Regions from separate parts of the Effusibacillus lacus genome, predicted to be linked through region 1. Evidence: predicted binding sites of a transcription regulator. Region 1 holds the regulator's gene; the other holds the start of a gene.
What was found. Region 1 encodes Rex, which represses fermentation and respiration genes when NADH is low (regulators of the CRP and FNR family bind a similar motif). Its sites were predicted from a motif close to TTGTGAAATATTTCACAA; they were not measured.

Region 1 (3,414 bases):
CCAAGATCAAACCGAAACTGGCGGAACACAACATCAACATTTTTGCCCACGGTATCGATTCCTCGTCAAGGGTCCGACTGGTTCACGAATTCAAGCGGGATGAGAGAGCCGTGTTGTTTGGTGCCAATTCCTTTTGGGAAGGGGTGGATATTCCGGGAGACGACCTGTCCTGCGTGGTTATCGTCCGGTTGCCTTTCTGGCCTCCCAATCACCCGGTTGCGGAGGCAAGGGCGGAAGCATTGGAAAGGGAAGGACGGAATTCCTTTATGGATTATTCCGTTCCGCAGGCGATTGTTCGGTTCAAGCAAGGGTTCGGGCGATTGATCAGGTCAAAGAAAGATGTGGGTGCGATAGTCGTTTATGACCGGAGGTTGGTAGATGCGAGATATGGAAAACATTTCATTCGATCTCTGCCGGGACCATGGATTTATCAAGGCCCTGAAAAAGAAGTGCTGAAAGTGGTTTACAACTGGCTTAAGCGATGACATACGGATAGTTCCCTCCGCATATACATGTCCAAGAATAGCGAGGGGAACGACATGCGAATGGCGTTCAGGCGTGGACTGTTCTGGATGGTTTTGGTTCTGATCGTGTTGGCGGGAGCGACTATGGAGACGCTGCTGCCTGCTGTTCGTTATTTTGACCAGACACCCATCGGAACCAAATTCGATATTTCAGACAAGGCGGTGCTTCGCTTTCTGGATGTGGGCAGCGGGGTATCGGCCGTTCTGCGGACGAGGGAAGGACATCATTTGCTGTTTGATACCGGTGTGGATTCCTCGGCGCTGATGATTTTGAAGGAACTTGCTTTTCTCAAGGCACATCGGCTGGATTTTGTCATTTTGACAAGTCCCAATCCGGAGCATATGGGCGGTTTTGGAATCCTCAGCCAATCGGTCCCGATCGGCAAAGTTGCCTATCCCGACCTGTCTTATGCCGAATTTGAACCGGACAGCTATGAATCAGCCAAACTGATACCCAGAATCCGTCTGAAAGCGGATCAGGAATACACCTTGGGTGAAGACTTGTCCGTAAAGGTTTTTCATCCCCGGGAGCCGCAGCTTGGTTTGGAAGGCGAATCTTCCCTGGTAGCCCAGGTCAACTACCGGGGCACTCGAATCCTCTTTACAGGAGACATTACTTCGAGAGTTGCGGAGAAACTCTCGGAACTGCCGGTTGAGAGTGATATTCTGGTTGTTCCGAACCATGCAAAGACTGGCAGTTTGAGTGCTGAGTTCCTTAAAAAGGTGAACCCAAGAGTGGCTGTCTTGACCGGCATTCAAAAAGGCGGGACATCTCCGGACGAAAGCATTGTTGAACTGCTGTACGAAAGCTGGACAGACGTTTATCGGACTGATCAATTTGGATCTGTTACCGTGGTCATCGGGCATAGAGGCTATGACGTACTCAGGCCGTGACAACCTGCACTTCTTGTTGTTGACGTACTTTTAAGGAGGCTTTATCTTAATCTTAAAAATTTATACAAATCATTAAGGTTGACGAAAGTTTTTGCTTTCACCTATGATGGTAACATAAGCATTCTAATGTCGTGAGTTGGAGGACAGGATGAAAACTCCCAAAATTTCTGAAGCCGTGATCCGGCGCCTCCCTGTTTATTTGCGTTACCTTCATCATTTGAGGGATATGAACGTTACAACCGTATCTTCCCATGAACTGGGTCAGCATTTGGACATGAATCCGGCTCAGATCCGGAAGGATCTGGCGTATTTCGGCGAGTTCGGACGCAAGGGGATAGGGTATGACGTTCAATATCTCATAGAAAAGATCAAACAGATTCTGAAATTGGACAGGCGTCTCAATGTGGCTCTGGTGGGAGCAGGGAATCTGGGAACGGCCCTGTCTAATTACAACCGTTATACAAATGAGAAATTGAAGATCGTAGCCATTTTTGATGCATCCCAGCACAAAGTCGGAACCAAGGTCGGGTCGCTGGAAGTGCTTCCAATTGAGATGCTCCCAAAGACAGTCAAGGAACTGGATATCAAAATGGGTATCATAACGGTTCCCGCGACAGAAGCCCAAAAAGTGGCCGACCAGATGGTGCAGGCGGGGATCAAAGGAATTCTTAACTTTGCTCCTGTCATCCTCCGGGTTCCCCTGGATGTCCCCATCCGCAATGCGGATGTGACAACTGAACTTGAATCCCTTGCCTACTATGTGGACTGATCGGATAATAGACCCCTATTCACCCTGCACGAATAAGCGTGCAGGGTGTTGTTTTGGGGGGAAAGGGAATCCTAATCGGTAAAAAGCCCGGAGGTAAGGATTGATGAGTGACACGCTTCTGGCGGAATTTCCGGTCAGGGTGACCAATCTGGACAAACCCCTCTGGCCGGAAGCGGGCATTACAAAGGCTGATTACATCCAATACATGATTGAGATGTCTCCTCATTTGGTCCGGCACCTGCAGGACAGACCCTTGACTGTGGTCCGTTTTCCCCATGGTATTCACGAAAAATCGTTTTATCAAAAGAACGCGCCGAAAGATACTCCCGAATGGGTTCAAACCTTCGCCGTTTATTCAAAGGATAGTGATCGGGACATCCATTACATTCTTGCCAACAATACCGCCACACTGATTTGGCTTGCAAACCAGGCCTGCATTGAACTTCATCCATGGTACACAAAGATACAGGCCCCCGATTCGCCAACCAATATTGCGATTGATTTGGATCCGTCAGCACCCGGATTTGAAAAAGTTCGCAAGGTGGCATTTGCTGTCAAAGCAGTTCTCGATGATTTGGGTTTTCCCAGTTACCCCAAAACTTCCGGAGCTACGGGCCTGCAGATTTTTATTCCGTTAAAACAAGGTTTTACCTTCCGGCAAACAAGGGTAATTACAGAATTTATCGGACGCTACCTGGCTTCTCAATATCCGGATCTTGCAACTGTGGAACGGTTGGTGAAAGACAGGGAGGATAAAGTATATGTGGATTACCTCCAGCACGCTCCAAACAAAACCCTGGTCAGTCCCTATTCGCCAAGGCCTGTTCCCGACGCCAAGGTGTCAGCGCCATTGACCTGGGAAGAACTTGCAGCAGGGGCGGTTCCCGAAGATTTTACAATCCGGACAATGCTTGAACGTGTGAAGAAGGTAGGGGATCTGTTTGCTCCCATGGAACAATCGGGGGTCGACATTACCGGGGTCCTACATTTCATTGAAAATCACCCATTAAGAACAGCGAACATTAAGAACAGCGAATGGCGGTAGTTGACAAGCGACAGCCTCATTGCTTAAATGATACCGTGAACGTTGAATTGGCAGGTGGATGGGGTTGGAGGCAGAATTTGCCATAATTGGGGGCACGGGTGTTTACGATCCGGGGTTACTGGACGCACCTGCGTTCCATAGAATTGAAACGGCTTATGGAGAGGCACACGTAACCATCGGGC
Region 2 (3,414 bases), on a different contig from region 1:
TGGATCGTTTTTGGAATGTTGTTTGGCGCTCTGATCAGTACCCTATTTGCCAACAATTTCAAAATCAGAATCCCCTCCCAGAAACGTCGCTTGGTGCAAGGATTTGTCGGGGGAATTATTGCAGGTTTCGGTGCACGTTTGGCTATGGGGTGTAACCTGGCCGCTTTTTTCACCGGGATTCCGCAGTTCTCTTTACATTCCTGGTTGTTCATGGCGGGAACCCTTGTGGGCAGCTATTTCGGTGTGAAGATTGCTTTGCTTCCGTGGATGCTGGGAAAGCCTGATTTCAAAGCTGCCGCGCATAAAGCAAAACCGACAGCAAAACAAAAGCGTCAGGTGCAGCCCTTTATGGGTGTGGCCATTTTGATCCTCTTTACAGGGATTTGTGCTTATTACTTTCTGGCTGGTCAATGGAAACTGGGAATCGCTTGTATCTTTGGCGGGTTGTTCGGGTTGGCAATCGACCGCGGACAGATCTGCTTTACCTCCGCCTTTCGCGACCTCTGGGTGAGTGGCCGTTCTGTTATGGCCCGGGCACTGGCCGTTGGGATTCTGGTAGCTTCATTGGCAACAGCCGTGTTTCATGTTACGGGGATCAAACCGATTAGCTGGTGGGCAAGTCCCGGCGCGCTGGTAGGGGGACTGCTGTTTGGTCTCGGAATTGTAATTGCGGGTGGTTGCGAAACGGGTTGGATGTACCGTGTGGTGGGAGGACAGGTGCAATTTCTGATTGTCGGGATTGGCAACATTGTCGGAGCTACTCTGCTTGCATGGGGCTGGGACCGTCTCAACATCTATAACACTCTGCAAAACGGTTGGCCAAAAATCAGCCTGATGACGTCATGGGGATGGCCGGCGGCTATCGGTGGCACTATCTTGATGCTGGCAGCGTGGTATTTCTTCTCCCTGGCTTGGGGAAGAAGGGTTCGCAAGAATTTGTTGGCAAAAGCAAAACCAGCCAATATGAATGTACAAGTTGTAAAGGAAGTGACTGCACAATGATGGACAAACTGAAACTGAATGAAGAGATCTTGCCGGATTATACGTTGAACTTGGAGGGAGAGCCCTGACCCTATCCGGTGGTGTATGCGCTGGAGGCGCTGCAGAATATGAAGTCAGGTGAAATCCTCGAGGTCCTTACGGATTGTCCCCAATCCTTTGCCAGTGTGCCGGAAGAAGTGGTAGCTCATGGGCATTTGTTGGTTTGCGAACCGATTAAGGAAGGTCCGATGATTCGATTCTATGTGAAAGCGAAGTAATTTGGATAATCGGGAGGGTTCCAGCTTGATACAGGCACCCTTTTCCCATAAGATGAGTACAGACAGCCTGATGCGCTGGGACCGCTGCGTGTTGCACAGTTGTTAGCTGTTCCTGATTGTGGCAGGGAAAGAAAAGAACACACATCCAGAGGGAAGGTTCGCCCAAGAATAGGGCGGGCCTTTTCACATTTTAGAAACACTACAGACATGATTTTGTCAAAAACACAGGTGTGACACCTATCACAAACACCTGAAAAAAGCGGTACTATTAAGGATAGCAAATAATAACTATTTGCAAATCATAGTTATTAAAAGCTAGTCAGAAAGGCGGGGGAGAAATGGAATTCGATACATTTATGCAAAGTCGTATACTTACTGGACTAACTCTTGGCTTTCACATTATCTTTGCCACAATAGGTGTTGGCGTCCCTGTCATGATCATGATTGCCGAATGGATGGGAATTCGCAAGAACGACCCTCATTATAGATTGCTGGCACGTCGTTGGGCACGAGGGTTTACGGTAACTGTGGCTGTGGGGGTGGTCACGGGCACCGCCATCGGGATGCAGCTGTCTCTGCTCTGGCCCAGTTTCATGCAACTGGCCGGACAGGTCATAGCACTGCCACTGTTTATGGAGACATTCGCATTCTTCTTTGAAGCTATCTTTCTGGGAATCTATTTGTATACCTGGGACCGATTCAAGAAGCCGATTTACCATTGTCTTCTGGTGATCCCCGTCGTGATCGGTTCCTCCGCGTCTGCGTTCTTTATCACAACCGTGAATGCTTTTATGAACACACCTCAGGGATTCAAGCTGGAGAACGGCGTCATCACGGGTATCGAGCCGTTGAAGGCCATGTTTAACCCTGCTACTCCAACAAAGGTGGCGCACGTCCTTTCGTCTGCGTATCTTACATCCGCATTTGTACTGGCAGCTATAACCGCTTGGTTCATTCTGCGTGGCAGCCGCAGTGACTATTATCAAAAAGCCCTTCGCCTGACCATGACTTGGAGCCTTGTGTTTGCGATAGCCACAGCGGTTATCGGTGACTTGTCAGGCAAATTTCTGGCTGAATATCAACCGGAAAAATTGGCGGCAGCAGAATGGCATTTTGAAACTGAGAAGCAGGCCGACCTGATTCTTGGTGGCGTGTTGGATAAGGAGACTCTGGAGGTTAAAGGGGAACTCCGAATTCCGATGGCTCTCAGTATCCTGGCAGGAAGCCATCCAGACACCGAAGTAACGGGGCTTAACGAGTTCCCTCGCGACCTCTGGCCCCCCCTCTACGTTCACTACCTGTTTGATCTGATGGTGGGGATCGGGATGTACCTGGCCGCTGTGGCAGGTTTGTTCGTTCTCGTTCGTATCTGGAAGAAAAAGCACGAGTGGAATCCCTGGCTGCTTCGCTTGATCGTTCTGGGAGGCCCGCTGTCGATGCTGGCAATTGAACTGGGGTGGATCTTTACCGAAGTGGGGCGCCAGCCCTGGATCCTGAGGGGATTCATGCGTACGGATGAGGGTGTCACCACATCTGCCAATGTGGGTCAGATGCTGGTCCTTTTTTCCGGGCTGTATGCGGTGTTGGGTATCGTATGTACGGTTGTATTGATTCGGATGTTCCGTAAAAATCCGCCGGAGAAGGAAATGGGGAAGCGGGGCATCGAAGGGGGTGGGCAGCATGTCGTATGAGTTGATAGGCATCACGGTCCTGTGGCTTTTCTTATATGGTTACGTGATAGTGGCTTCCATCGACTTCGGAGCGGGCTTCTTCTCTTACTACGGAAAGGTTACGGGAAAGGGAGAAGTTATTAACCAGGTGATCAACCGCTATCTCTCGCCCGTTTGGGAAGTCACGAATGTATTTCTGATCTTCTTTCTGGTGGGAATTGTCGGATTCTTTCCGGATACCGCCTACTATTTCGGAACAGCCTTGCTGGTTCCTGGCAGCATCGCTTTGATTCTGCTTGCGATTCGCGGTTCTTTCTACGCGTTCCATCATTACGGGAGCAAACCCAATACCTTCTATGAATTTCTGTATGGAACCACGGGATTGTTGATTCCCGCCTCCCTGGCAACCATCCTGACCATCTCGGAAGGCGGATTTATTGAAAAAAAAGGGAATGAAGTGGTGCTTCTGATGGATACCCTGTTGA

Region 2: EFBL_RS11000 (cytochrome ubiquinol oxidase subunit I) is a predicted target of Rex. The motif match lies at 1,488-1,505, and genes of this name have one in related genera.

What each region holds. Positions count from the first base shown of each region.
Region 1 covers NZ_BDUF01000029.1:77,857-81,270, forward strand. The annotation lists gene dinG (ATP-dependent DNA helicase DinG) at 1-485, shown strand, start outside; gene EFBL_RS07205 (ComEC/Rec2 family competence protein) at 546-1,418, shown strand; gene EFBL_RS07210 (redox-sensing transcriptional repressor Rex) at 1,567-2,187, shown strand; gene ligD (non-homologous end-joining DNA ligase) at 2,291-3,232, shown strand; gene mtnP (S-methyl-5'-thioadenosine phosphorylase) at 3,291-3,414, shown strand, end outside.
Region 2 covers NZ_BDUF01000057.1:94,316-97,729, reverse strand. The annotation lists gene yedE (selenium metabolism membrane protein YedE/FdhT) at 1-1,002, shown strand, start outside; gene EFBL_RS11005 (sulfurtransferase TusA family protein) at 1,080-1,259, shown strand; gene EFBL_RS11000 (cytochrome ubiquinol oxidase subunit I) at 1,598-2,950, shown strand; gene EFBL_RS10995 (cytochrome d ubiquinol oxidase subunit II) at 2,940-3,414, shown strand, end outside.